DNA from 4 places in the Streptomyces sp. NPDC023157 genome. Region 1 is predicted to be linked to each of the others. Evidence: riboswitches for the same ligand, from Rfam matches in the RefSeq annotation. Region 1 holds a riboswitch; each other region holds the start of a gene.
The links. A riboswitch is a leader RNA that binds a small molecule or an ion and turns the genes downstream of it on or off. The one in region 1 is predicted to bind cobalamin.
Positions count from the first base shown of each region.

Region 1 (7,055 bases):
GGAGGGGTCATCATGCTCAACGCACTCGAGGTCTTCACCACCGTGATCGTCGGCCTGATGGTGGGAGTCGAGTTCTCCGTCGCCTTCGTCCTCAACCCGATCTTCAACGCGCTCCCCGAGGACAGCGGCCTGCTCGGCCGCGCCCACGGGGGCCGGATGCTCGGCGCGCTGATGCCGTTCTGGTACATCACGTCGCTCGTCCTCAGCGCCGTCTGGGCCGTCGCCGGATGGGACCGCCCCGGCGCCGGCCTCGTCGTCATCGCCGCCGCGCTGCTGATCGTGAGCGTGCTCATCTCGGTCCTGATCCTCGTCCCGATCAACAACCGCGGTAAGACCTGGACCCCCGAGAACCGGCCCGCCGACTGGAAGGAGCAGTCGAACCGCTGGGACCGCTTCCACTACGTCCGCGTCGCCGTCATCATCGGCGCCTTCACCCTCCTGGTCACCTCCCTCACCTGAGCCCACGGACGGCGATCCTCGGACGCCGACCCGCGGACGGACCCCGCGGACGGACCCACGCGTCGCCCTGCCCGTCGACCTGCGCCGATGAGCTGACAGAGTCATGACCACCGCCCCGGAGTCGGGGCGGGGGGAGGAGCGGACCCCCACAGGTCCGCCGGTAAGAGACGACTCATGAGAAGAATCGCGGCCCACGGGCTGCACATCATGGCGACGGTCCTCGCGGCCGTCGTCCTGCTCACGGGACAGGCGGCGCCCGCCGCCGCCGTCACGACGGTCCCGGGGGACGCGGGCGGCACGGCCACCACCCGGGAGTCGGTCCGGGCGATGACCTGGAACATCTGCGGCGAGGCGGGCGGCCGGATCGCCACGGACGACGGCTACTGCCCGTACCGCAACGTGCCCGGCAAGAAGATCGAGGGCATCGCCCAGCTGGTCGAGGAGCGGGACCTCAACGTGGTCATGCTCCAGGAGGTGTGCTCGGTCAGCCACCTCGTCCCGCTGGAGGCGAAGCTGGAGGCCGACGACCCGGGCTCCGACTGGACGTTCGCGCTCGCCGGCGGGACGCGCCCGGGCGACACGTACGAACCGGACGTGCCGGGAGTCGAGTTCATCGACGCGCAGGGCTCGAAGTGCCGCGGCTCGCTGTCCGGCACGCTGGGGGTGGCCATCGGCGTCAAGGGCCGGATGACGTGGAAGACCGAGACGGACTTCACCACTCCGCTCGGTCTGGCGATGGGGCGCGGCAGCGTGCTGTGCGTGGAGGTGGCCGGCTGGGAGAACCACGTGTGCACGACGCACGTGTCCAACTTCGGGGCCGACGTCCCGCTCAAGCTGACGCAGGCGCAGGCCGACCAGTACTACGCCGACCAGATCGCGACGGTCGCGGACGTGGTCGGGAAGTTCCCGTCCGTCGTCCTCGGCGGCGACTTCAACACCCGGCTCCAGGACCGGCTCCAGCCGCTCTACCGCCTGATGTCGGAGTGCGACCAGCGGGCGTACGGCACCGGCGACGCCTCCGACGAGCCGACCAAGTTCACCCTCGACGGCGTGACGAAGGACGCGAACGGCGGGATCCTGTCGTACGCCGGGTACACGACCTCGAAGATCGACTACCTCTTCGCCACCGGCGGCTTCACCGGCTGCGACTCCCGGACCGACTTCGCGGACCAGACGGACTACCGGATCTCCGTCCAGCCGGCCTGCACGAGGACGACGCCGTCGAGCGTCCCCGACCCGTGCAAGCCGGGCGCGACCGGCTACTCCGACCACACGCCGCTGTACGGCCACACGCAGGGCGGCGGCAAGCCGTCCTGGCGGCTCGACGGCAGCGCCGCCGGATTCGACGGCACGCTGACCGGCGGCGCCTCCTGGGCGCCGGGCGAGCACGGCGGAGCGCTGGCGCTCGACGGTTCCACCGGTACGGCCGGCGCGGCCGGGCCCGTCGTGGACACCACCCGCAGCTTCACCGTCTCCGCCTGGGCGAAGGTGAACCCGGGCGCGGGCACGTCGGTCGTGCTGTCCCAGGACGGGACGACGATCAGCGGCATGATGCTCTTCTACAACCCGGGCGACAGCAGCTGGCGCTTCGCCCTGCCGAAGGCCGACAGCGCGACGTGGAGCGTCGACCAGGCCATCGCCCCCGGCGCCACGGCCGGCACCTGGACCCATCTCACGGGCGTGTACGACGCCACCTCCGGCGCGGTCTCCCTCTACGTCGACGGCGTGAAGAAGGCCACGGCCGTCCACGCCGACGCCGACCGCTGGGCGGCCACGGGCCCGTTCGTCGTCGGTCGCGACAAGGTGAAGGGCGCCTCCAACGCCTACTTCAACGGCTCCGTGCAGCGCGTGGCCGCCTTCGGCTATCCGCTGCGCGACGACCAGATCGCCTCGTACGCCGGCAGGCTGACGGCGCCGACCGGCCGGAACACGGCGCTGCGCGAGGTCGCGGGCGAGCCGCTGTCCCAGGGCTGCCACCAGAACCTCGACCCCTTCGGCGCCGACTACGGCACGGCGACCACCCTCACGCCGACGCTGACGGCGACGGTCACCCACCCCGACCCGTCGAAGGAGGTGTGGGCCGAGTTCTCGATCTGGGACAACACGGACCAGAGCCTGCCGCAGCCGATCACCATGGGCGCGGCCGGCTCGGCCAGCACCAAGGTCCGCGGCCAGGGCACCGTCTCCGTCCCGGTCCCCCAGCTCGTCCCCGGCCACGCGTACGGCTGGCGCGTCCGCACCACCGACGGCACGACCACCTCGCCCATCTCCACGAACTGCCACTTCAGGGCCCCCGCGGCCTGAGCCCCGCCGACGGGCCGTGCACCCCTGACCACCAAGAGGAAGGGCGGGGCCCCGCGGCGCGGGGTCCCGCCCTCAGGGGCCGGTCAGGGCGCCGTCAGAAGCGGTCCTGCCCGATCGGGAGGCGCTGAGGGAGGGTCGGCAGCGGGAGCGGGGCGGAGCGGTGGGCCTGGTCGGCCGGGGTCCGGCAGGTGACGTCGGTGGCGGGCAGGCGGCCCGTGACCAGGTAGGCGGTGGCGGTCGCGTCGGCGCAGGATCCCAGTCCGTAGACGCCGTGGCCCTGGCCGCCGAGGACGGTGACCATCCGGGCCCCCTTCATCACCCGGCGCAGCCCCTGCCCGCTGGCCAGCGGCGTCTGGGAGTCCCACTCGTTCTGCAGGACGAGGGCGGGGACGGAGTTGTTCACCTTGGTGGCGGGCTCGGCCCCGCCCCGCCAGAACGCGCACGGTTTGATGTTGGACGCGAAGTCCCCGTACAGCGGGTACCTGCGCTTGTCGCGGATCGCGTCGCGCCGGTACTGCTCCGGGTCGCGCGGCCAGGCGCGGGTGTCGGCGCACACCACGGACCAGAAGGCCGCGTCCATGTTGTCCGCCGGGACGGCGGGAGCCGCGGCCGGGGAGCCGGCGGCGCTCGCGAAGGCCGGCGGTACGGGGGCGGGCGGCGTGCCGCGCCGGGCCGGTGCCGGAGTCCGGCCCTCGGCGGCGTCCTTGAGCCGTACGACCGCCTCGGCGGCGTACGCCACGTCGAAGAACACGGCCCGCGACCCGAGGCGGATGTCATCGCCCGTCAGGGCGACGCCGTCGAGTTCGATCGGCTCGCGGTCCGCCCGGGCGACCAGCGCCCAGAAGGTCGCACCGACCTCGGCCGGGGTGGCACCGAGCCCGTACGTCGCGTTCCGCTCGGCGGCCCAGGCGGTCCAGCGCGCGAACGCCGGTTCCGCCCCCTCGGCCCATATCTGGATCATGCCGCGCCAGATCCGCTCCGGGTCGACCGCGCTGTCGAGCACGAACCGGTCGGCGCGCTTCGGGAACATCTGCGTGTAGACGGCTCCCAGATAGGTGCCGTAGGAGTAACCGAGGTACGAGATCTTCTTCTCGCCGAGCACGGCACGGATGACGTCCATGTCGCGTGCGGTGTCGCGGGTGGTGAGGTGCGACAGGACGACGCCGTTCCGCGCCCGGCACTTCTCCGCGACGGTCCGGGCCCACTGGACGTCCTTCGTGAACGTCGCCGCCCGGTACGGGCGTTGCCACTCCCTCTCGGCGTCGTTCAGCCCGCAGCTCACCGGGCTGCTCCGGCCGACACCCCGGGGGTCGAAGCCGATCAGGTCGTACCGCTTCTTCACGTCGTCCGACAGCATCGGCGCCATCCAGACCGGCATGTCGAGGCCCGGTCCGCCGGGCCCGCCGGGGTTCAGCAGCAGCACACCGCGCCGGTCACGGGCGCTGGTCGCCTTCGTCCGGGACACGGCCAGGTCGAGCGTGCGGCCGTTCGGACGGGCGTAGTCGAGGGGCACCTTGATCGTGGCGCACTCGTACTCCGCCGGTCCTTCGGCGTCGCAGCGGCTCCAGCGCGGTTTCTGGTGCCCGTAGCGCGCGAGCGGATCGGGTGAAGGGATAGCGGGGGTGGCGGCGGCGGTCCGGGGTGCCGGTGCGGCCGCCGAGGCCACGGCGGGGGTGAGTACGGGAAGGAGCGTCGCGATGGCGCCGAGGGCCACGGTGGACGCCGTTCGTCTGCTTCGCACGGTGATGGAGATCCTCGCGGGAGGTGGACGTTCTGGCCCAAGAACCCTTGCTCAGAAGGGACGTGCCCGAATCCCCCCGAAGGACGGCATCCTCTCCCTCTGAAGGAGGACCCGACCCTGACCGATGGCACAGAACCAGCCACTCCCACAAGGCCCTTGATCCCGTGGGGCCTGTCGTGACGTGAACTCCGGCGTTCCCGTGCCGACTTCACCCGCCGGCCGGCGTGGCCCGTGGTCTAGAGTGAGAGCGCAGCTGGTTCGCCCCGTCCGCCAGGCGGGATGCGTCGTAAGAGGGAACCCGGTGGGAATCCGGGACTGCCCCGCAGCGGTGAGCGGGAACGACCGCCGTCACACAGCACTGGGTCCGACGTACCGGATCTGGGAAGCGACGGCCAGTAGGAGTCTCGTACGACGAGACGTGCCCGCGAGTCCGAAGACCTGCCCGTTGCCCGCACGCGGACGATTCCGTGTGTGGCCATCCGGTGACCTCGAGGGCGGGTCGGCGACCATACAGGCGGACGAGCGTGTCGTGCTGCGCGCGTGCGCATCCGCCTGTCCCCGGTCTCTCTTCGCCCCTCGTCAGGTCCCCGGACCTCAGGGATTCATCTCGCGAAGGAGATCTCCGTGACCACGAAGTCCGCAGCAGCGGCAGCACGGGCCACCGTGTACGGCTACCCCCGTCAGGGGCCGAACCGCGAACTCAAGAAGGCGATCGAGGGTTACTGGAAGGGCCGCGTCACCACGGACGCCCTCCGGAACACCGCCGCCGCACTGCGCCGGAAGAACTGGTCGCAGCTCGCCGACGCCGGCATCACCGAAGTGCCGACCGGCGACTTCTCGTACTACGACCACGTCCTCGACACCACCGTCATGGTGGGCGCGATCCCGGGCCGCCATCGCGACGCCGTCGCCGCCGACGCGCTGGACGGCTACTTCGCCATGGCCCGAGGCACCCAGGACACCGCCCCGCTGGAGATGACGAAGTGGTTCGACACCAACTACCACTACCTCGTCCCCGAACTGGGTCCTGACACCGTCTTCTCGACGGACTCGGCCAAACAGGTCGCGGAGCTGCGCGAGGCCCTCGCGCTGGGCCTGACCGCCCGACCCGTCCTGGTGGGACCGGTCACCTACCTCCTGCTGGCGAAGCCCGCCCCCGGCGTGGCGGCGGAGTTCGAGCCGCTGACCCTGCTGGACCGCCTGCTGCCCGTCTACGCCGAGGTCCTCGCCGACCTCCGGGCCGCCGGCGCGGAGTGGGTGCAGATCGACGAACCGGCCCTGGTACAGGACCGCAGGCCCGCCGAACTCGCCGCCGCCGCACGGGCCTACCGCGATCTCGGCGCCGCACGAGACCGGCCGAAGCTGCTCGTCGCCTCCTACTTCGACCGGCTGGGCGACGCCCTCCCGGTGCTCGCCAAGGCTCCGGTCGAAGGACTCGCCCTCGACTTCACCGGGCCCGCCGCCGCGAACCTCGACGGACTCGCGGCCGTCGGCGGCCTGCCCGGCAAGCGGCTCGTCGCCGGCGTGGTCGACGGGCGCAACGTGTGGGTCAACGACCTGAAGAGCTCCCTCGCCACCCTCGGCACCCTCCTCGGTCTCGCGGGCCACGTGGACGTGTCGGCCTCGTGCTCGCTGCTCCACGTCCCGCTCGACGCCGCGGCCGAGACGGACGTCGACCCGCAGGTCCTGGGCTGGCTCGCCTTCGCCCGGCAGAAGGCGGACGAGGTCGTCGCCCTGGCCAGGGGCCTGTCCCTGGGCACCGACGCCATCAGCGGCGAGCTGGCCGCCAACCGGAGTGCGCGCTCCGCCCGCGCCGCCTCCCCCCTCACCCGCGATCCCGCCGTGCGGGCCCGGGTCCGGGCCGTCACCGAGGCGGACCTGCGCCGCTCGCAGTCCTACGCACAGCGTGCCGCGGCCCAGCGGGCCCACCTCGGGCTTCCGCTGCTCCCGACGACCACCATCGGGTCCTTCCCGCAGACGGCCGAACTGCGGGCCGCACGCGCGGACCTGCGAAGCGGCCGGATCGACACCGTCGCCTATGAGGAGCGCATCAAGACGGAGATCCAGGAGGTCGTCTCCTTCCAGGAGAAGACCGGACTCGACGTCCTGGTGCACGGCGAGCCCGAACGCAACGACATGGTGCAGTACTTCGCCGAGCAGCTCGCCGGCTACCTCGCCACCCGGCACGGCTGGGTCCAGTCGTACGGCACCCGCTACGTCCGCCCGCCGATCCTCGCCGGCGACATCTCCCGCCCCGCGCCGATGACCGTGCGCTGGACCGCGTACGCGCAGTCCCTCACCGCCAAGCCGGTCAAGGGCATGCTCACCGGCCCGGTCACCATGCTCGCCTGGTCCTTCGTCCGCGACGACCAGCCGCTCGCCGACACCGCCCGGCAGGTGGCTCTCGCGCTGCGCGACGAGGTGCACGACCTGGAGGCCGCCGGGACCTCCGTCATCCAGGTCGACGAGCCCGCGCTGCGCGAGACCCTGCCGCTGCGGGCCGCCGACCACCCCGAGTACCTGGCCTGGGCCACCGAAGCCTTCCGGCTCA
Region 1 covers NZ_JBVHIL010000002.1:197,039-204,093, forward strand. Annotated here, with positions in the region: gene ACZ3ZE_RS06710 (DUF1772 domain-containing protein) at 13-459, shown strand; gene ACZ3ZE_RS06715 (LamG-like jellyroll fold domain-containing protein) at 634-2,763, shown strand; gene ACZ3ZE_RS06720 (alpha/beta hydrolase) at 2,858-4,504, opposite strand; cobalamin riboswitch at 4,742-4,964, shown strand; gene metE (5-methyltetrahydropteroyltriglutamate--homocysteine S-methyltransferase) at 5,129-7,055, shown strand, end outside.

Region 2 (7,055 bases), on a different contig from region 1:
TGGCGTCGCGCAGCGCCTCACGGGTCTGCGCGTCCCACACGCCGAGCCGCTTCAGCTCGTCCACGAGGTACGAGTTGACCTGGAGGAACTCGCCGGACAGCGTCTCGCGCTTGAACAGGTTGGAGACCTGCGGCTCGATGCACTCGTAGACGCCGGCGATCGAGGCGATCGTCGCGGTCGGCGCGATGGCGAGGAGGAGGCTGTTGCGCATGCCGACGGCGGCGATCCGCTCGCGCAGCGCGGCCCAGCGCTCCGGCCAGTTCAGCTCGACGTCGAAGTGGTCCGGGTGCAGCACGCCACGGGCCGTACGGGTCTTGTCCCAGGCGGGCAGCGGGCCGTTGCGCTCGGCGAGGTCGGCGGAGGCCTCGTACGCGGCCAGCATGATCCGCTCGGCGATCCGGGTGGACAGCGCGCGGGCCTCGGCCGAGTCGAAGGGCAGCTTCAGCTTGAAGAAGACGTCCTGGAGGCCCATCGCGCCCAGGCCCACCGGGCGCCAGCGGGCGTTGGAACGGCCGGCCTGCTCGGTCGGGTAGAAGTTGATGTCGACGACCCGGTCGAGGAAGGTGACGGCGGTGCGCACGGTCTCGTCCAGGCGCGCCCAGTCGATCTGCCCGCCGTCGGCTCCTTCCTGGACGAAGGCGCCCAGGTTCACCGAGCCGAGGTTGCAGACGGCCGTCTCGCCGTCGTCGGTGACCTCGATGATCTCGGTGCAGAGGTTCGAGGAGTGGACGACGGAGCCGGGCTCGGCGGTCTGGTTGGCGGTCCGGTTGGACGCGTCCTTGAAGGTCATCCAGCCGTTGCCGGTCTGCGCGAGGGTGCGCATCATGCGGCCGTACAGGTCACGGGCCGGCATGGTCTTCTTGGCCAGGCCCGCGGCCTCCGCCTTGCGGTACGCGGCGTCGAACTCGTCGCCGTACAGGTCGACCAGCTCGGGCACGTCGGCGGGGGAGAACAGCGACCACGCGGCGTCGGCGTTGACCCGGCGCATGAACTCGTCCGGGATCCAGTGCGCGAGGTTCAGGTTGTGCGTACGGCGGGCGTCCTCGCCGGTGTTGTCGCGGAGCTCCAGGAACTCCTCGATGTCCGCGTGCCAGGTCTCCAGGTAGACCGCGGCGGCGCCCTTGCGGCGGCCGCCCTGGTTCACCGCGGCGACGGAGGCGTCCAGCGTCTTCAGGAACGGCACGATGCCGTTGGAGTGCCCGTTGGTGCCGCGGATCAGCGAACCGCGGGCGCGGATGCGCGAGTACGACAGGCCGATGCCGCCCGCGTGCTTCGACAGGCGCGCGACCTGGTGGTAGCGGTCGTAGATGGAGTCCAGCTCGTCCTGCGGGGAGTCCAGCAGGTAGCAGGAGGACATCTGCGGGTGGCGGGTGCCGGAGTTGAACAGGGTGGGGGAGGAGGGCAGGTAGTCGAGCCGGCTCATCAGCCCGTACAGCGCCGCCACCTCGTCCACGGCACGCGCCGACTCGTCCTCGGCGAGGCCGCTCGCCACGCGCAGCATGAAGTGCTGCGGGGTCTCGACGACCTGGCGGGTGATCGGGTGCCGCAGCAGGTAGCGGGAGTACAGGGTGCGCAGGCCGAAGTAGCCGAAGCGGTCGTCGCCGGCCGGGTCGATCAGCGCGTCGAGGCGCGCGGCGTGCGCGGCGACGAACGCGGCCGTGCGGTCGGCGATCAGGCCCTCGCGGTGGCCGACGGCGACGGAGGCCGAGAAGGACACCGCGCCCTGGCCGGCCGCCTCGTCGGCGATGGTGATCGTGAGGAGCCGGGCGGCGAGCCGGGAGTACGCCGGGTCCTCGGCGATGAGTCCGGCGGCGGCCTCGGTGGCCAGCTCGCGCAGCTCCGCCTCGTCCGAGCCGGCGCTGCGGCCGCGCAGGGCGGCGGCGGCGACCTTGCCGGGGTCGGTGTCCGGGAGGTCGGCGGTGAGATCGGTCAGGACCCGCAGCAGCACGGTGCCGGGGCCGTCGGTCTCGATCGCTGCGGCCGGATCGGCGGGCGCGATGGTCACGTGGGGGCTCTCCCTCGCTCGGCGCGGAGCCAGGACGGGAGGCGGGAACGGGCGGCCGTACGCACGGCGGCGCCGCGTCCACCGGCCCACTCCGCGAGGCCCGGACGTCTGTGACACCCGGAACGGACGGACCGGGCGCGCTGCCGGCAGGTCTTCGGACTCACCCTGGGCGCGAAAAGCGCGCAAAACACACCGTTGCGGGACAGTTCCGGATTTCCACCGGATTCCCCTGCGGCGACAGCGAGGACGAGCATACATGTGGGGGGCGCCGCTCACGGCACCCCCCACATGTTGTGTCGGTCGGGGCGGAGTTCAGAGCTCCAGAACGTAGGTGAAGAGCGTGAGGTCGAGCCCCTGGACGGGCTTCCAGTCCCGCTCGGGGGAGCGGACGAAGCCCAGTCGCTCATAGATCCGGTGGGCGGTGGCCATCGTCCGCTGGGTGGACAGCACGATCCGCGCGCACCCCTCGACGGCCCGCGCCCGGTCCACGCAGGCCCGCACCAGGGCCTCCCCGACGCCCCGGCCGCGCGCCGCGTGCGCGACGGCCAGCATGCGGAACTCGGCCTCGCCCTCCCGGGCGATGTCCGCCCACTCCTCGCCGCCGGCGGTGAAGGTCACCCCGCCGAGGACCGTGCCGGCCGCGTCCGTGGTGTCGACCGCCACGAGCACCTCGGCCTCGGCGTCCCGCCGGGCCACGTCCCGCAGCAGGTGCAGGTACGCGTCGTCCTCGCCGAAGGCGAGGAACCCGTCGTCGAGATAGGCCCGCGCGGTGATCTCGCCGAGGGCCGCGTACTCCTCGGGCCGTACCGCCCTGATCGTGAAGTCCATGCCCGGCAGTCTGCCCCCGGCACGGCTCCGCCCGCCTCCGGATAACCGGAGGCGGGCGGAGGGGCCGGAGCGGACGGCCGCGGGGCTCAGTGCCCGGCGGTGCCGACCTTCGGCAGTTCGGTGGCGACGCCCGCGTCACCGGCGTCCGCCGTGTAGTCCCCGGGCGAGGTCTCGTCGACGCCGTCGGGCGCCTTGAGCGCCTTCAGGACGACGGTGAGGACCACGGTGACGACCAGGTTGAGCACGAAGGCGGTGAGGCCGATGTAGCCGATCTCCCCGATGCCGGGGATCTCGGCCGAGGAGCCGCCGAAGTGCTTCTGGGTGGGGCTGGCCACGCCGTACGCGGCGGCGGTGCCGTAGACCATGCCGACGGCCCAGCCGGCGAGCAGCGCCCAGCGGTGGAACCAGCGGGTGAACAGGCCGCCGACGAGGGCGGGGAAGGTCTGCAGGATCCAGATGCCGCCGAGCAGCTGGAAGTTGATGGCGACGGTCTTGTCCATGGTGAGGACGAAGACCAGCGCGCCGACCTTCACCAGCAGCGAGACCAGCTTGGAGACCTTGGTCTCCTGCTCGGGCGTCGCGTCCGGCTTGAGGAAGTCCTTGTAGATGTTCCTCGTGAACAGGTTGGCCGCTGCGATCGACATGATCGCGGCCGGCACCAGGGCGCCGATGCCGATGGCGGCGAAGGCGACGCCCGCGAACCAGGCGGGGAACATGTCCTCGAAGAGCTGCGGGATGGCGAGCTGCCCGTTGGTGACCTTGACGCCGGCGGCGATCGCCATGAAGCCGAGCAGCGCGAGCAGGCCCAGCATCAGCGAGTACAGCGGCAGGATCGTGGTGTTGCGGCGGATCACCTCGCGGCTCCTGGAGGAGAGCGTCGCGGTGATCGAGTGCGGGTACATGAAGAGCGCCAGCGCCGAGCCGAGGGCCAGCGTCGCGTACGTCCACTGGCCGGCCTCGCCGGGCACGAGCGCGCCCTTGGGCTTGCCGGTGACCGGGTTGACCGTCTGGTACGCCTCCGCCGCCTTGCCGAAGATCTCGTCGAAGCCGCCCAGCTTGATCGGGATGTAGATGATCGCCACCGCGATGACGATGTAGATCAGGGCGTCCTTGACGAAGGCGATGAGCGCCGGGGCGCGCAGGCCGGAGGAGTACGTGTACGCCGCGAGGACACCGAAGGCGATGAGCAGCGGCAGGTCCTTGACGAACCAGTGGGTGTTCTCGCCGCCGCCGACGCCCATCACGTCCAGGACGGCCTGGATGCCGACGAGCTGGAGGGCGATGTACGGCATGGTGGCGAGGATGCCGGTGACGGCGACGGCCAGCGACAGGCCCTTGGAGCCGAAGCGGCCGCGGACGAAGTCGGAGGTGGTGACGTACCCGTGCTTGTGGGACACCGACCACAGGCGGGGCAGGAAGGTGAAGATCAGCGGGTAGACCAGGATCGTGTACGGCACGGCGAAGAAGCCGGCCGCGCCCGCCGCGTAGATGGCCGCCGGGACGGCGACGAAGGTGTACGCGGTGTACAGGTCGCCGCCGAGCAGGAACCAGGTGACCCAGGTGCCGAACGAACGGCCGCCCAGGCCCCATTCGTCGAGGCTGTTGTCGTTCTCGGCCTTGCGCCACTTGGCGGCCAGGAAGCCCATGACCGTGACGGCCAGGAAGAAGAAGACGAAGACGCCGAGCGCGACGCCGTTCACACCGTCCTTCATCGCGCGTCACCCCCCTTGCGGGCGCGCTGGTCGCGCTTCCAGAGCTGGTACGCGAGCATCGTCAGCCCGGTGGAGACGACCACCCAGAGCATCTGGTACCAGTAGAAGAACGGGATGCCGATGAAGGCGGGGTCCACCTTCGCGTACGAGCCCACCCAGAGCATCGCCACGAACGGTGCGAACAGGCAGAGCGCGATCACCACCCTCGACGGTGTGATGACCGGTTGTTTCCCTTGTGCCGCTTCTGACATGGCGAAACCGTCCCCTCACTGATCACCTCGTAAGACGGGGAAATCTAGGGGACGGTCTCGCTGTTAGGAACCCCTGTCCGTATAACGGATCAGGCGCGCCCGGTCAGCCGTTGGGGCGCTGCAGGCGGGCGACGAACTTGTAGCGGTCGCCGCGGTAGACCGAACGCACCCATTCGACCGGTTCGCCCTGCGCGTCGAGGGAGTGCCGGGAGAGCATCAGCATCGGCAGGCCCACGTCCGTACCGAGCAGGCCGGCCTCGCGCGGGGTGGCCAGCGAGGTCTCGATGGTCTCCTCGGCCTCGGCCAGGTGCACGTCGTACACCTCGGCGAGGGCCGTGTAGAGCGAGGTGTACTTCACCAGCGAACGCCGCAGCGCGGGGAAGCGCTTGGCGGACAGGTGGGTGGTCTCGATGGCCATCGGCTCGCCGCTCGCGAGCCGCAGGCGCTCGATCCGCAGCACCCGGCCGCCGGCGGTGATGTCGAGCAGCCCGGCGAGCGTGTCGTCGGCGGTGACATAGCCGATGTCGAGGAGCTGCGAGGTGGGCTCCAGGCCCTGCGCGCGCATGTCCTCGGTGTACGAGGTGAGCTGGAGGGCCTGGGAGACCTTGGGCTTGGCCACGAAGGTGCCCTTGCCCTGGATCCGCTCCAGGCGGCCCTCGACCACCAGTTCCTGCAGTGCCTGGCGCACGGTGGTGCGCGAGGTGTCGAACTCGGCGGCGAGAGTGCGCTCGGGCGGGACGGGGGTGCCGGGCGGCAGGGTGTCCGTCATGTCGAGCAAGTGCCGCTTCAGTCGGTAGTACTTGGGCACGCGCGCGGTGCGGGTGGCGGCGCCGCCCTCTGTCTCCGTGCTGCCCGCGTCCGTGGCCATGGCCTGCCTTCCCGACTCCTGTGCTGCTGCCGTCACCGGCTCCTCCGTCTGTCGCGGCTCACATGGTGGCACGGACCGGTCACGGGTCGTCGCCCTCCCTCAGGTGTCGGTCCGATAACGGACCCGACTGCCCTTCTTATACACCCTTGACACCCCTAAAGGTCTAGGCCAAGCTCCGGGTACTGGTCTACACCATTAAAGACCAGGTCCCAGCCCCACGAGCATTACTCGACGTATGTCTGTATGTCTTCGCGCGGTGGGCAGGGGTTGCAGCATCCCTGAGGAGGGTGGCGTGAAGCGCAAGCTCATCGCGGCGATCGGCGTCGCGGGCATGATGGTCGGCATTGCCGCGTGTGGTGGCACGGACGACAAGGGCGGTGCGAAGGCCGGCGGCGACGCCAAGGAGCTCACCGTCTGGCTGACGGTCGACGCCCAGAACAACTGGCCCGAGCTGGTCAAGGCCGCCGATGACGCGGTGACCAAGAAGCACCCGGGCATCAAGATCAAGCACGAGTACTACGGCTGGCCGGACAAGAACACCAAGCTGGACGCGGTGCTCGCCACGGACAAGGCCCCGGACGTTGTCGAGATGGGCAACTCCGAGATGATCAGCTACATGGCCAAGGGCGCGTTCGCCGAGGTCGACCCGTCGAAGTTCGAGAACTCCGACAAGTGGCTGGACGCCCTCAAGGACTCGGTCACCTACAACGGCAAGACCTACGGTGTCCCCTACTACGCCGGTGGCCGCGTGGGCACCTGGCGCAAGGACATCGCCGCCGAGGCGGGCGTCAAGGCCCCCCCGAAGAGCTGGGCCGAGCTGACCGCCGCGCTCGACGCCATCCAGAAGAAGAAGGGCGACAAGTTCAGCGCCTGGTACCAGCCGTCGCCGGACTGGTACGCCGCGATGTCCTTCGTCTACGAGGCCGGCGGCTCCATCGCCAAGCAGGACGGCGAGACCTGGAAGTCGAACCTCTCCTCGGCCGAGTCCGTCAAGGGCCTCACCGAGTACAAGAACATCGTCGACAAGTACATGCACGGCGACAAGACGAAGGACGAGTCCGACCGTCCCGTCGTCTTCGGCCAGGGCAAGTCCGCGACGATCTTCGCCGCCGGCTGGGAGGGCGCCACCGCCGCCGACCCGAAGTCCGACAAGGTCGGCGGGCTGAAGGACAAGCTGGAGAACTTCGTCATGCCGGGCCCGTCCGGCAAGAACCTCCCGGTCTTCCTCGGCGGCTCGGACCTGGCCATCCCGGTCAAGTCCAAGGCGCAGGGCGTCGCCGGCGAGTGGATCGCCGCCTTCACCGGCGCCGAGGGTCAGAAGGGCCTCATCGCCAAGGGCAACCTGCCCAACAACAAGGCGGACCTCGCCCCGCTGAAGAACGACCCGGCCA
Region 2 covers NZ_JBVHIL010000006.1:454,889-461,943, reverse strand. Annotated here, with positions in the region: gene ACZ3ZE_RS23855 (ribonucleoside-diphosphate reductase subunit alpha) at 1-2,005, opposite strand, end outside; cobalamin riboswitch at 2,134-2,259, opposite strand; gene ACZ3ZE_RS23850 (GNAT family N-acetyltransferase) at 2,318-2,833, opposite strand; gene mctP (monocarboxylate uptake permease MctP) at 2,920-4,545, opposite strand; gene ACZ3ZE_RS23840 (DUF3311 domain-containing protein) at 4,542-4,796, opposite strand; gene ACZ3ZE_RS23835 (GntR family transcriptional regulator) at 4,900-5,664, opposite strand; gene ACZ3ZE_RS23830 (extracellular solute-binding protein) at 5,957-7,055, shown strand, end outside.
Region 2: it holds a riboswitch for cobalamin, as region 1 does, so the genes downstream of both, ACZ3ZE_RS23855 (ribonucleoside-diphosphate reductase subunit alpha) here and metE (5-methyltetrahydropteroyltriglutamate--homocysteine S-methyltransferase) in region 1, are expected to answer to the same signal.

Region 3 (7,055 bases), on a different contig from region 1:
CGAACCGGACCACGACGCCCGGCTCGGCGGCCAGCGCGTCCACGTCGGTGAAGTTGGACATCAGCGGGACGGCGCAGACCGCGACCCGCAGCACGTCGGCGCCGACCGGCGGCGCCACCACCGACTCGCGGACGGTGCCCCGCTGCGAGACCCTCCCCCAGCCTCCGGCCGGGGGGACCCCCATGCCGTCCTCCTCGTCGATGCCGAGCCCGTGGGCGAACGGCAGGACACCGAAGGTGCGGCGTCCGGTGAGCCCGTGGAGCATGTCGAGACCGGGTTCGAGGAGCGTCACGTCGCCGCGGAACTTGTTCACCAGGAAGCCGGCGACGAGCGCCTGGTCCTCGGGCGCGAGCAGCGCCGTCGTCCCGAAGAACTGGGCGAACACCCCGCCCCGGTCGATGTCGCCGACGACCACGACGGGCAGCCGCGCGGCCCGCGCGATGCCCATGTTCACGATGTCCGTGCGCCGCAGGTTGATCTCGGCCGGGCTGCCCGCCCCCTCGCAGATCACGGCGTCATACGTGCCCCGCAGTTCCTCCAGGCACGCCAGCACCGGCTCGAAGAGCGTCCCCTGCCGTCCGCCGTGGTAGCCGCGGGCGCTCATCTCGCCGACCGGCTTCCCCATGAGCACGACCTGGCTGGAACGGTCGCCGCCGGGCTTCAGGAGCACCGGGTTCATCAGCGCGGTGGGCTCGACGCGGGCGGCCTGCGCCTGCATCGCCTGGGCGCGGCCGATCTCGGCGCCCTCCCGGGTCACGAAGGAGTTCAGGGACATGTTCTGCCCCTTGAACGGCGCGACCTTGACGCCCTGCCGGACCAGCCAGCGGCAGATGCCGGCCGTGACGACGCTCTTGCCCGCGTCGGACGTGGTCCCGGCGACGAGCAGCCCCCCACCCCTCATGCGTTCCTCCGCTTCAGCGCGCTCGCGATCATCCGGCCGCCGACACAGGCGGCCAGGGTCAGTCCGGTCACCCGGCGGGACAGGCGTACCGCCCGGTCGATGTCGGCGACCTCGACGGGCCGCCCCGCCCCGTTGAGGACCGGCCGGTGCTCGATCCGGCCGCCGTACGCGAGGGTCCCGCCGAGCCGTACGCCGAGGGCGCCCGCGAAGGAGGCCTCCACGGGGCCCGCGTTGGGGCTGGGGTGCTTCGCCGCGTCGGCGCGCCAGGCCCGGGCCGCGCCGCGCGGGTTCCCGCCGGCGACGGTGGCGAGGACGGCGGTGAGCCGGGCGCCCGGCCAGCCGGCGAGGTCGTCGAGCCGGGCCGAGGCCCAGCCGAAGCGGCGGTACTTCGGCGACTTGTGGCCGACCATCGCGTCCAGGGTATTGACCGCCCGGAAGCCGAGCAGGCCGGGCACGCCCGCGACGGCACCCCAGAACAGGGCGCCCACGACGGCGTCGGAGGTGTTCTCGGCGACCGATTCGACGACCGCGCGGGCCATCGCGGGACCGTCCAGGGAGTGCGGGTCGCGTCCGCACAGGTGCGGCAGGCGCTCCCGGGCGACCTCCAGGTCCCCGGCCGCGAGCGCCCCGCCGATCGCGCGGGCCTCGCGGCCCAGCGACGTACCGCCGACGACGGCCCACACGGAGGCGGCGGTCAGGGCGACGGTGGCGGCGCGGCTGCCCCGTACCGTACGGGCGGCCAGCGCGCCGAGCGCCACGGTGGAGCCGGCGCAGACGGCGGTGTGCAGGGCGCCCCAGCCGCGGTGGTCGCGCAGCAGGCGCTCCTCGACCGCGCCGGCCGCCCGGCCGAAGGCGGCGACGGGATGGCCTCGGCGGGGGTCGCCCGCGAGCAGGTCGACGGCGAGGCCGGCGGCCGCTCCGTAAGCGAAAGTGCGGGTGGCGCTGGTGGCGCTGCTGGCGCTGGTGGCGCCGGTGGAACCGATGGTGCCGGGAAAGCCGAGGCCGCGGCCGGGCATGGCGCTCTGTCCTCACTCAGGGTCCGCGCCCTGGATCGACGTGACCGGCGGCGAGAGTTCCTGACTCCCGGCCCCGGGGGGCCGGTCACAGTGGCGGGACCGCGCCGGATTCGCACCGGACTTCCTCTACTGGCGCCGTAATGGCCCCGGCAGTCCACCACGCTGCGCGAACAGCCGTCAACTCACCCTTGACCTGCGTCGGGTCACTGTGCGGAGCGCCACAGACACGACGGCCGGGCGGCCCGCACCCTGTGGTGCGGACCGCCCGGCCGTCGTGCTCGCCGCCTCGGACGACGCTCGGTGGAGCGCGTCAGATGACGATCAGGTAGATGCCGTACGCCACGGCCGCCGCGCACAGGGCGAAGCAGGCGTAGGCGCCGGTACGGGCCAGCGAGGCGGAGCCGCCGTTCGCGGCGGCCTCCTCCTGCTTGGAGAGGCCCATGACGCCGAGGGTGAAGAGGCCCACCAGGGCGACGGTCGCCACGAGGCTGACTCCGAAGACGGAGCCGAGGGCTGCCCAGTCGATCTTCATGCTTGGTTCCAGTTCCTTAGACCGCGGCGGCGGGGGCCGGGGGAGCGGCGGGGTCCGTGGGGCCCGGGGTGGGGATGGTGGCCTTCAGGTCCGTGTCCGTGACGGCGGCGACGGAGCCGGCCGGCGGCGGGGTGACGGCCGCGATGGCGGTGGTCACCACACCCGCGGGCTCGGCGGGGGCGTCGAGGTCGTCGGCCGTGACGTTGTTGTGGTCGACCGGCTTGCGACGGGACAGCGACCAGATGACACCGGAGCCGGCGACCAGCAGGACCGCGACGGCGGCGATGCCCCAGGGGCCCTGCTTGGTGAGGAACTCGGCGCCGGCGCCGACCACGGCCGCGGCGGGCAGGGTCAGACCCCAGGCGACGAACATCCGGGTGGCGGTCGACCAGCGGACGACTCCGCCCTTGCGGCCGAGGCCGGCGCCCATCACGGCACCCGAGCAGGACTGGGTGGTGGAGAGCGAGAAGCCCAGGTGGGAGGAGGCCAGGATGACCGTGGCGGCGCTGGTCTGGGCGGCGAAGCCCTGCTGCGGCTGGAGGTCGGTGAGGCCCTTGCCCATGGTGCGGATGATGCGCCAGCCGCCGAGGTAGGTGCCGGCCGCGATCGCGATGCCGGCGGCGACGATGACCCACATCGGGGGGTTGGAGCCGGGGGCGAGGACACCGCCGGTGACCAGGGCGAGGGTGATGATGCCCATCGTCTTCTGGGCGTCGTTGGTGCCGTGGGCGAGCGAGACGAGACCGGCGGAGGCGATCTGGCCGGCCCGGTAGCCCTTCGCGGTGGCCTTCGTCTCGGTCTTCGCGCCGATGCGGTACGTCAGGCGGGTGGCGACCATCGCGGCCAGACCGGCGACGATCGGGGCCGCGACGGCGGGGATGAGGACCTTGGTGACGATGGTCGGGCCGTTGACCGCGCCCCAGCCCGCCGACATCACGGCGGCGCCGATGAGGCCGCCGAACAGGGCGTGGGAGGAGCTGGACGGCAGACCGAGCAGCCAGGTCAGCAGGTTCCACAGGATGGCGCCGACGAGCGCCGCGAAGATCACTTCTGTACGAATGCCCTCTTCGTTGATGATCCCGCCGGAGATCGTCTTGGCGACCTCCACGGACAGGAACGCGCCGACGAGGTTCAGCACGGCGGACATGGCCACCGCCGTCTTGGGCTTGAGAGCACCGGTCGAGATGGTCGTCGCCATCGCGTTGGCGGTGTCGTGGAAACCGTTCGTGAAATCGAACACGAGAGCTGTCACGACCACAATCGCGAGCAGCAGCGTGATGTGTTCCATTTACCCAGGCAATCGTTTGACGTCAGTGGCTCGTCGAACGTACGCAACCTGGGTGAACGGAAGATGAACTGGGTCGGGCTGTGTGGTGTCCCCAACCGGGGTCCCGGCATTCCGTTTCCGCCCCCGGAACCATGCCGTCCGGCACGCCTGTCCACCATGCGGTCGGGGTGCGACCCGGGGTAAGCCCTGCCGTACCAGGACGCATACGACTCGCGCCCCTTCCACCCCACTCCACCCGTTCCGTCCCGTGGACCCCGCACGACCCCCGCGAAGACCCCCCGTCGCCCCCGCGCGCGGCCCGTCAGCCGGACGGACGACCCCGCCGAGGAGACCCATGTCACTCGTCAGGGGGCCCGCCCGGTGGCAGCCTTCCCGACCTCTGCCGACACTGGGAGCGTGCGCCCGGCTACAGCGACGGCACTTGCCGTCACCACAGTGATCGGTGTCGGCGCGGCCGCGGTGGCGGCCGGCCGGTACGCCAGCGACGCCGCCCTCGGGGTGCCGTCCGGACGCCCCCTCCCGGGCGACCCCAGACTGACCGTGCACGCCACCGGACCCGGCCGGATCACCCTCACCCGCAGCCTCGCCTCGCTGCGCCCCGGCACCTACGGCATCGAGGCCACCGGACTGCACGCGGTCGTCGGACCCGTCCTCGACCGGGTCCCGCACACCGCCGACACCGTGGTGCGCCGCCTCGAACGCGTCGAGCTCGGCACCCTCTCCACCGGCGCCCGCGTCCGCTTCACCCCCCAGCTGCACTGCGGCACCCCCGAGACCGCCCTCGGCCTGCCCTACGAGGACGTCGAGATCCCCGGCGAACTCGGCAACCTGCCCGCCTGGCTCGTCCCCGGCGCCCACTCCACCTGGGTGATCGCCCTGCACGGCCTCGGCGCCACCCGCGAGCACGCCCTCAACCTCGTCCCCTTCCTCCACCGCCGGCAGGTCCCCGTCCTCGTCCCCGCCTACCGCGGCGACGAGGGCGCGCCCGCCGCCCCCGACGGCCTCGCCCACCTGGGCGACTCCGAGTGGCGTGACGTCGACGCCGCCATCCGCTACGCCGTCCGCCGGGGCGCCGCACAGGTCGTCCTGCACGGCTGGGGCGCGGGCGCCGCGATGGCCCTGCACGCCGCCGCGGGCTCCGGGGTGCGCGACCGGATCCGCGGCCTGGTCCTCGACTCCCCGGTCCTCGACTGGGAGGCCACCCTGCGCAACCTCGCCGCCGCCCGCGGGGTCCCCGGCCCCCTCGTGCCGCTCGCCGTCCGCGCCGCCCAGGGCAGGACCGGCCTGCACGGCGACCGGCTCGCCGAGGCCGCCGACCCCGCCGGGCTGCGCGTACCGACCCTCGTCTTCCACGGACCCGACGACACGATCGCCCCCTGGGACCGCTCGCAGCAGCTGGCCGCCCTCCGCCCCGACCTGGTCACCCTCACCACGGTCGGCAACGCCCCGCACGCGTCCATGTGGAACGCGGACCCGGTCCGCTACGAGGAGGCGCTGCGGCGCTTCCTGACGCCGCTCGTGTAACGACGCGTCCGGCGGGCGGAGGGCTCCGGCCCCGGACCGCCGCCGGAGCCGCCCCCGGCGTTGCCCCCACCGCCCCCGAAGAAGGGGACCAATGCAGCGGCGTTGCGGATTCCGATTGGGCTTTCGGGCCGTCAGCGGGAAGACTGCCCCCGTGACGTCTCGAAAGCCCGATGAACCATTGGCGCGCAACTCCAGACTCCGACTCGTCCGTCCGCGGGCCCTCGCCACCGCGCGGCGGGCCGTGACGACCCGGCGCACCCGCCCGGCGCCACGCCCGCCCGAGGGGACACCGCCCCGGGCGGTACTCGCCGGCCAGGCCCGTGCCGTGCTGGCCGACGCCGTACGCATCGCCCGCTGGGCGGCCGTGGACCGCAACGCCGTGACCGCACCCCCGGACGTCGTCGACGGGGAACGGGCCGCCGCCGCACTGGATCTGACGCCCGCCCAGGTACGGGCCGGCTGGGACCGCGCCCGGCTCGCCGGACTCGTCGAACTGCACGGCGACACCGCCCGCCCCGGCTGGCGGCTGCACGCCTGGGACCGCGACGACTCCGCCGTGCTGCGCGGCTGGGTCGCCCTCTTCGACGCCTGGTCGCTGGTCCACCCGGCGCCCGAGGCCGTCGCCCCCGGCGCCGTCGCCGAGGTCGTCGAGGCCGTCCCGCAGGTCCTCTCGCTGCTCCAGCTCTCCGCCGGGCCCGTCCTGGTGCCCGCCCTGCTCGACCTGCTCGGGCAGCGCGTCGAGGAGCTGCGCGGGGAGCGCTGCGAGGTCCCGGCCCCCGGCACCGTCGTCGAGACCGCCCCCGCCGCCGAGGGGCTGTCCGCGCTGCTCGACTGGGCCCTGGAGGGCCTGGCCGCCGTCGGCGCCCTGACCCTGGGCTCCGGCCAGGCCACCCTGACCCCGCTCGGGAACTGGGCGGTCTGGGTCAAGCTGGAGCAGATCTGCGTCGCCGCGCAGAGCCCCGCCGGCAACATCGAGCAGTCCGCCGAGGACATGCTGCGCGGCTGCGCCCGCCTCACCCCGGGCCCCGCCCGCGACGAGTACCGCGCCTGGCTCGCCGCCCGCACCCTCTCCAGCGCCGTCGGCGAGCTCCTCGCCGTGGCCCGTGGCGAGGACGCCCTGCTGCGCGGCCTCGCCTTCGAGGCCCTGCGGGTGGTCGGCGCCCCGGCCGAGCCCGAGGTCCGCGCCGCCCTCGCCGAGCCCTCGCTGCGCCCGTACGCGCTGCTGTGGCTCGCCGAGTACGAGGGCGCCGACCCCGACGACGCCCCCGAGGTGCTCACCCGGGAGGAGGCGACCTGGCTCTGGGTGGACACCGCGGCCGCCGTCGCCGACCACGGCGAGAGCACCCTGCTCGTACGGCACCTGGACTCCGCCGTGCAGGGCACCGTCCCCGCGCTGCTCGACGCGGTCATGGCCGTCGGCCACCCCCGCACCGTGCAGGTCCTGGTCGCGCTCGCCGCGGCGCACCCCGACCCGGCCCTGGCGAAGGCGGTCCGCCGGGCCGCCTTCCAGGTCCACACGGGCGGCGCCTGACCTTCCGACGGGCTGCGGGCCCGATCCGGTCCGCGGGCCCGATCCGGTCCGCCGGCCGGGTCCGGCCTGCGGACCGGCCGCCGGTCGCCCCGCTACCCGGCCGCGACGCCGGGGGCGTACGTCCCGAAGCTCCAGACGTTGCCCTCGGCGTCCAGGGCCATGTAGTCCCGGGAGCCGTAGTCCTGGTCCGTGGGCGGCATCGCGATCTCGACGCCGTGGGCCACGGCACGGGCGTGGTGCTCGTCCACGTCCGCGACGCGCAC
Region 3 covers NZ_JBVHIL010000001.1:55,166-62,220, reverse strand. Annotated here, with positions in the region: gene ACZ3ZE_RS00335 (cobyric acid synthase) at 1-901, opposite strand, end outside; gene ACZ3ZE_RS00330 (cobalamin biosynthesis protein) at 898-1,917, opposite strand; adenosylcobalamin (AdoCbl) riboswitch at 1,971-2,045, opposite strand; gene ACZ3ZE_RS00325 (hypothetical protein) at 2,228-2,449, opposite strand; gene ACZ3ZE_RS00320 (inorganic phosphate transporter) at 2,466-3,737, opposite strand; gene ACZ3ZE_RS00315 (alpha/beta hydrolase) at 4,134-5,261, shown strand; gene ACZ3ZE_RS00310 (hypothetical protein) at 5,413-6,792, shown strand; gene ACZ3ZE_RS00305 (VOC family protein) at 6,885-7,055, opposite strand, start outside.
Region 3: it holds a riboswitch for cobalamin, as region 1 does, so the genes downstream of both, ACZ3ZE_RS00330 (cobalamin biosynthesis protein) here and metE (5-methyltetrahydropteroyltriglutamate--homocysteine S-methyltransferase) in region 1, are expected to answer to the same signal.

Region 4 (7,055 bases), on a different contig from region 1:
GCCCACCCGCCGTCCGGCGCCGCGCCCGCCAAGGCCGCCGCCACCTACACGGGCACGTACCGCAACGCCTACTACGGCCCGGCCCAGGTCGTCGCCGCCCCCGACGGCACCCTGACCCTCCGCCTGGGCCCGAAGCCCCAGTCGTACCGCCTGGCGCACTACGCCGGCGACACGTTCAGCTTCGAGACCGCGGGCGAGAACGCCATCGGGCGCACCGGGGTCACCTTCGCCCCGGACGGGAGATCGTTCACCGTCGAGTACCTGAACGCGGAGGGGTTGGGGACGTTCAGCCGGTAGCGGGGGTGCCCAGCTCCGTGACCTCGACCCGGGACACCTGGTCGATGTCCGTGGCCAGGGTGTTGCCCCAGACGTCGACGGCCGCGAGCGCGTACGCGGAGGTCTCGCCGTCAGGCGTGGCCGGGTAGAGGTGGGAGGTGGCGTCCTTGCCGATCCACTCGACCTGGCGGAACATCCAGATCCCGCCGCCGGGGCTCTCCTCGTCCGGGATCCACTCGCCCCGGTAGAGGTCGTAACGCAGCAGGTCGGGCTCGGTGTTGGCGTCCCATTCGAGCAGGATGCCGTCCTCGCGCGGGGTCGCCTTCAGGCCAGTGACGGCGGCCGGGGGGACCAGGTCACCTTCGGTGGTGGCCGAGGCCGCGGCGGAGACCGGGGACTCGTGACCGGCCCGGTCGACGGCCGTCACCGTGTAGGTGTACGTGGTGCCGTTGTCGACCGAGAGGTCACGGTAGGTGCGCCCGGAGACGCCGTCGCGGCTCAGGTGCCCGTTCCGGTAGACGTTGTACGAGACCACGTCGGTGTCGGCCGGGGCGGTCCAGGTCAGGTCGATGCCCCGCTGGGGGACGAAGGTCGCGGTCAGGCCGGTAGGCGCCCCCGGCGCGTAGTCCCCGTGGGCCGTCGGCAGCGTGGTCCGGGGCGAGGTGTTGCCCGCGGCGTCGACGGCCGAGACCCAGTAGGTGTAGCCGGTCCGCTCGGTGACGTCCGGGTCGGTCCAGGACGGTGCGGTGACCGTGGCGACCTGGACGAGGGGTGCGGGGGTGCCGGCATCGCTGGTGCCGGCGCGCTGCCGGTGGACGAGGTACTTCGCCGCGCCGGGCACGGGCTGCCAGGCGAGGGCGATTCCGGCGGCGCCGTCGGTGGCGGTGACCCCGCCGGGCGCGGAGGGTGCCGTGCGGTCCACGCTGACGACGGTGGCGTCGGCGCTGCCGAGGGATTCGCGGCCCGCCCGGTCGACGGCCCGGACCTCGTACACGTACGACGCGCCGGTCTCGGGCGGCATCTCGACGAACGAGGTGCCGGTGCGGAGGGCCGTCCCGCTGACCTGGGCCCAGCCGGCGGTGCCGGTGCGCCGGTAGACGCGGTAGCCGGCCAGGTCCATCTCCTTGTTGGCGGCCCAGCGCAGGGTCGCCCGGCCGGAGTTGCGGTCGAGCGAGGCGGAGAGGCCGGCCGGCGCGAGCGGCCGGACCGTGTCGACGGAGGCCGACGTGCGGGGCGCGTAGCCGAACTTCACGTTCGCCGCCCCCGTCCACGCCGCGAAGTCGACGCGCAGGGAGTGGCGGCCGGCCGGGACGGTGAGGTTCACGGTGCGCTTCTGGGTGGTGGAGACGTTCCGCCACAGGTCGATCTTCCGGACGCCGTCCAGGTAGACGCGGATGCCGTCCTGGGCCTCGGCCGAGAAGGTGAAGGGGCCGCCGGAGCCGAAGTCGCGGGTGAGGGACCAGCGGACGGAGAAGTTGTCCTTGGGGAGGGTGACGCCGGCCGGGTCGCCGTAGCCGTAGTTCTCGGCGACGGCGGAGTCGCAGGCGGTGAGCTTGGGGGTGCCGCTGAAGGTGGTGTTGGCGTAGTACTGCGCCTTCCACACGGGGGCGTTGCAGGTGACGGCCGCGGCGGCGGGGGTGGCGGTGACGAGGCCGCCGGCGAGGGCGAGGGCGGCGAGGGCGGCCGAGGCCGCCGGCCGGGCCTTCGGGCGGTTGCGAGTGATCACAGGTGCGAGGGGCCCTTTCCGGACCGTGTGCGGCGTGCGGGCACGCCGGACGGGGTGACGACCGAGAGGCGTGGGAGGAAGGGCGGGTCCGGGTGGGGCCGTGGTCCGCCGCCCACGGACTCTACCCGCCTCTACCCGCGCTGATCAGGCACACGACAGGGCCCGCCCCCCGACGGCGCGGGGAGCGGGCCCGAGAGAACCAGGAGGGACGGTCAGCCGTACCGCCGAGGCGTCCACGCGATCGTGCGTCCGTCGCCCCGCTCCGTGACCTGCGTCTGGGAGGAGCCGACCAGGAGCAGGGTGCGCATGTCGACCTCGGTCGGGTCCAGGGTCTTCAGGGTCACGATGCGGACCGACTGTTCCGGGCCGCCGACGTCGCGGGCGACGACCACCGGGGTGTCGGGTGAGCGGAGTTCCAGGAGGAGTTCGCGTGCGGCGGCGACCTGGTGGGTGCGGGACCTGGAGCCCGGGTTGTAGATGGCGAGGACCAGGTCGGCCTCGGCGGCGGCGCGCAGGCGCTGGGAGATGACCTCCCAGGGCTTGAGGCGGTCGGAGAGGGAGATGGTGGCGTAGTCGTGGCCGAGCGGGGCGCCCGCGGCGGCGGCGGCCGCGTTGGCGGCGGTCACGCCGGGCAGGACGCGGACGGGCACGTCGGCGTACCGCTCCTCCGACGCGACCTCCAGGACGGCCGTCGCCATGGCGAACACGCCCGGGTCGCCGCCGGAGACGACCGCGACGCGCCGCCCGCGCAGGGCCAGGTCGAGGGCGAACTCGGCCCGCTCCGACTCGACCTTGTTGTCCGAGCCGTGCCGGATCTGCCCGGCGCGCAGCACCGGCACCCGGTCGAGGTAGGTGGTGTAGCCGACGAGCACGTCGGCGTTGACGAGCGCGCCGCGCGACTCGGGCGTCAGCCAGGGCGCCCCGGCGGGGCCGGTGCCGACGACGACGACCTCGCCCCGTTCCCGTACCGGCGGCTGCGCGTCGATGCGGGAGGGGAGGACGGCGACGGAGAAGTACGGGACCGAGTCCGGGTCGATCGCGTCGAGGCGGCCGGTGCGCTCGCCCGCCATGAACGCGCGCTCCACGTACCGGGCGTCCTCAAGGCGGCCGGCCCGCTCCAGGGCCCGCCTGACCGTGGGGAACGTGCGGCCCAGTTTCATCACGACCGCCGAGTCCGTGCCCGCGAGACGGGCCGTCAGCTCGTCCTCCGGCAGCGTGCCGGGGACGATCGTCAGCACCTCCTCGGCCTCGCACAGCGGCTCCCCGAGGCGGGCCGCGGCGGCGCTGACCGAGGTGACGCCGGGGATGACGGTGGTGTCGTAGCGGTGCGCGAGCCGCTTGTGCATGTGCTGGTACGAGCCGTAGAACAGCGGGTCGCCCTCGGCGAGGACGGCGACCGTGCGGCCCGCGTCGAGGTGGGCGGCGAGCCGGGCCGCGGCCTCCTCGTAGAAGTCGTCGAGCGCGCCCCGGTAGCCGCCGGGGTGGTCGGTGGTCTCGACCGTGAGCGGGTACATCAGCCGCTCCTCGATCTGGTCCTCGCGCAGGTGCTCGGCGGCGATGGAGCGGGCGATGGAGCGCCCGTGCCGCGCCGAGTGGTACGCGACGACGTCGGCGCCGGCGATGGCCTTCACCGCGGCCACCGTCATCAGGTTCGGGTCGCCGGGTCCGAGCCCGACCCCGTACAGCTTTCCGGTCACTGCTGGATCTCCGCTTCGTGCGCGAGGGCGTTGAGCGCCGCCGCGGTCATGGCGCTGCCGCCCCGCCTGCCCCGTACGACCAGGTACTCCAGGCCCAGGTCGTTGGCGGCCAGCGCGTCCTTGGACTCGGCGGCGCCGATGAAGCCGACCGGGATGCCGAGCACGGCGGCGGGCCGGCCCGCGCCCTTCGCGATCATCTCCAGGAGGTGGAAGAGCGCGGTCGGCGCGTTGCCGATGGCGACGACGGAGCCCTCCAGGCGGTCCCGCCACAGCTCCATCGCGGCGGCCGACCGGGTGGTGCCCAGTTCGGCGGCGAGCGCGGGCACCGACGGGTCGGAGAGCGTGCAGACCACGTCGTTGTCGGCGGGCAGCCGCTTGCGGGTGACGCCGCTGGCGACCATCCGGGCGTCGCACAGGATGGGCGCGCCCGCGCGCAGGGCGGCGCGCGCCGAGGCGACGACGCCGGGGGAGTGGGCGATGTCCCGCACGAGGTCGGTCATGCCGCAGGCGTGGATCATCCGCACCGCGACCGTGGCGACGTCGGCGGGCAGGCCCGCGAGGTCCGACTCGGCGCGGATCGTGGCAAAGGAGCGGCGGTAGATCTCCGCGCCGTCCTTCTCGTACTCGAACATCCTGGTGCTCTCGCTCATCTCGTGGGGGTCGCCGGGCCGCGGGCCGCCGCGACCGCTTCGGACAGGGAGGTACGGGGGGTGGGGACGCCGTCGACCAGGTAGGCGCCGTCCTCGGTGGCGAGGACGTCGACCCAGGCGCCGTGCGGGTGCCCGCAGCGGCGTGCGCACCCCGAGAAGTGGACGGGCAGCCGCCCGTGCGGCGCGAGGGCCGCGTCCGCCCGCACGTCGGCGAGGGACTTGGCGCAGCCGGGCCGCCCGGTGCAGGCGCCGACGCCGGTGCCGGCGGTGTCGGGCCGGGTGATCAGGCCGTACGAGGCCAGCTCGGCGAGCCGGCCGGGCGGCGCGGCGACCACCGCACCGCGCCAGGGCGTGAACCGCACCTCGCGCGCCGGCAGCAGCGCCCGCAGCTGGACGGCGGTCAGCCGGCCGAGCGGCGCGAGGACGTACAGGGCGTCCGCGCCCAGCGGCCCCGGGGCGGGCGGCTCCCCTTGGGGCAGCGGGGGTACGGCGTGGGGGACGGGCTCCGCGACGAGCCCGGCACGCGTCAGGGCCGCCGCCAGGTCCGGCACGCACCCCTCGGGCAGTTCCCGCACCCGCCAGGCCCCCGTCCCGGCGGTCTCGGCGGCCCGCAGGAAGGCGTCGGCGGCGGCGAGCGCGGCGCGCGGGGCGTCGGCGGCGGCGATCCGGAAGGTGTGGTCGCCGAGGCGGAGCCGGGCGCGGGCCTCCCCGCCCGCGGGGGGCTGTTCTGCGAGCAAGGTCACATCCCCGCCGAGCCCCGCGACGTCGCCCCGCCCGTCGTCCAGGACGAACAGGAACCGTCCCGAGAGCGCCGCCGTCCACGCCTCCGCGCACAGCAGCGCGTCCAGCTCCCGCGCCCACAACTGCGGGTCGGGGCCGCCGAGTCCGTCCAGTCCCGCGGCCGGTGAGGCGACGATGTTGCGGATCCGTTCGTGGCTGGGCGAGGGCAGCAGCCCGGCCCGGTCGAGGAGCGCGGCCAGCTCGGTGCCGCAGCTCTCGCCGAGCCCGCGCAGCTCCGCGTTGCCGCGTGAGGTGATGCTGACGCTGCCGTCCCCGAGGGACTCGGCCGCGTCGGCCAGAGCGAGAACCTGAGCCTCCGTCAGGCGCCCGCCGGGCAGGCGCAGTCGGGCGAGCCGCCCGTCGTCCGCCGCGTGCAGTCGCAGCGCACCCGGACAGGCGTCGCCGCGGTCCCGTATGAGAGGTTCGCCCGGTTCGGGCGAGGTGCGTGGGGTGGCCGACATGGCGGCGAGCATACCCACGGCACGATCCGCTCCCACCTGGCACGAACCGGCCACGGGCGGGGCGGCGGCAGCCGCGTACGGCCCCCGCCCACCCGGTGTGATCCGCCCGACCCCCCGCTCTCCCCCCGCCGCGCCCGCTCACGATCTAGGATGCAGACGGCATGGGGTCCCAGGACCCCGGGGAGGAAGCCCGGTGAGAATCCGGCGCGGTCCCGCCACTGTGAGCCGGTCCGGAGTTCCGGGGCGGTGAGTCAGGAACTCCCGCCGTCCATACGACCACCCGGGGCGCGGACAACCCCGAGGAAAGGGCCTGAGCTCGCCATGCTCCTGCTGCTGTCGCACTCCGACACCGACCTGCTCAGCGCCCGCGCGGCGGACGCCGCCGTCGCCGATGGGCAGGTGGCGTACCGGTACGCCAACCCGTCCCGGCTGCCGCTGGCCGACCTCCCCGCTCTCCTCGACGGCGTCGAGCTCGTCGTCGTCCGCCTCCTCGGCGGCCTGCGGTCCTGGGAGGACGGCCTGGACACGGTCCTGGCCGCCGGGAAGCCCGTGGTGGTGCTCAGCGGCGAACAGGCTCCCGACGCGCAGCTGATGGAGGCGTCGACCGTCCCGGTCGGCGTGGCCACCGAGGCGCACGCGTACCTGGCGCACGGCGGCCCGGCCAACCTCGGCCAGCTGGCCCGCTTCCTCTCCGACACGGTGCTGCTCACCGGCCACGGCTTCGAGCCGCCGGCCCCCGCGCCGACCTGGGGCCCGCTGGAGCGGACCCCGGGGGAGACGCCCGAGGGCGCCCCCACCGTCGCCGTGCTCTACTACCGCGCCCACCACATGAGCGGCAACACCGCCTTCGTCGGCACCCTCTGCGACGCGATCGAGCAGAAGGGCGCCCGGGCGAAGGCCCTGTACGTGGCCTCCCTGCGGGCCCCGGAGCCGGAGCTCCTCGACGAGCTGCGCGGTGCCGACGCGATCGTCACGACGGTCCTCGCGGCGGGCGGCACCAAGCCGGCCGAGGCGCAGGCCGGCGGCGACGAGGAGGCCTGGGACGCGGGCGCGCTCGCCGCCCTGGACGTGCCGATCCTGCAGGCGCTGTGCCTGACGGGCTCGCGCGCCGCGTGGGAGGAGAACGACGAGGGCCTGTCGCCGCTGGACGCGGCCAGCCAGGTCGCCGTCCCGGAGTTCGACGGCCGGCTCATCACCGTCCCGTTCTCCTTCAAGGAGATCGACGAGGACGGCCTGCCCGCGTACGTGGCGGACGCCGAGCGTTCCGCCCGCGTCGCCGGCATCGCCGTCCGGCACGCCCGTCTGCGGCACATCGCGAACGGCGAGAAGAAGCTGGCTCTCGTCCTCTCCGCGTACCCGACGAAGCACTCCCGCATCGGCAACGCCGTCGGCCTCGACACCCCGGCCTCCGCCGTGGCGCTGCTGCGCCGGCTCATCGCCGAGGGCTACGACTTCGGTCCCGAGG
Region 4 covers NZ_JBVHIL010000005.1:309,578-316,632, reverse strand. Annotated here, with positions in the region: gene ACZ3ZE_RS20085 (serine hydrolase) at 1-297, shown strand, start outside; gene ACZ3ZE_RS20080 (PA14 domain-containing protein) at 287-2,002, opposite strand; gene cobJ (precorrin-3B C(17)-methyltransferase) at 2,215-3,648, opposite strand; gene ACZ3ZE_RS20070 (precorrin-8X methylmutase) at 3,696-4,349, opposite strand; gene ACZ3ZE_RS20065 (cobalamin biosynthesis protein CobG) at 4,346-5,590, opposite strand; cobalamin riboswitch at 5,731-5,873, shown strand; gene cobN (cobaltochelatase subunit CobN) at 5,912-7,055, shown strand, end outside.
Region 4: it holds a riboswitch for cobalamin, as region 1 does, so the genes downstream of both, cobN (cobaltochelatase subunit CobN) here and metE (5-methyltetrahydropteroyltriglutamate--homocysteine S-methyltransferase) in region 1, are expected to answer to the same signal.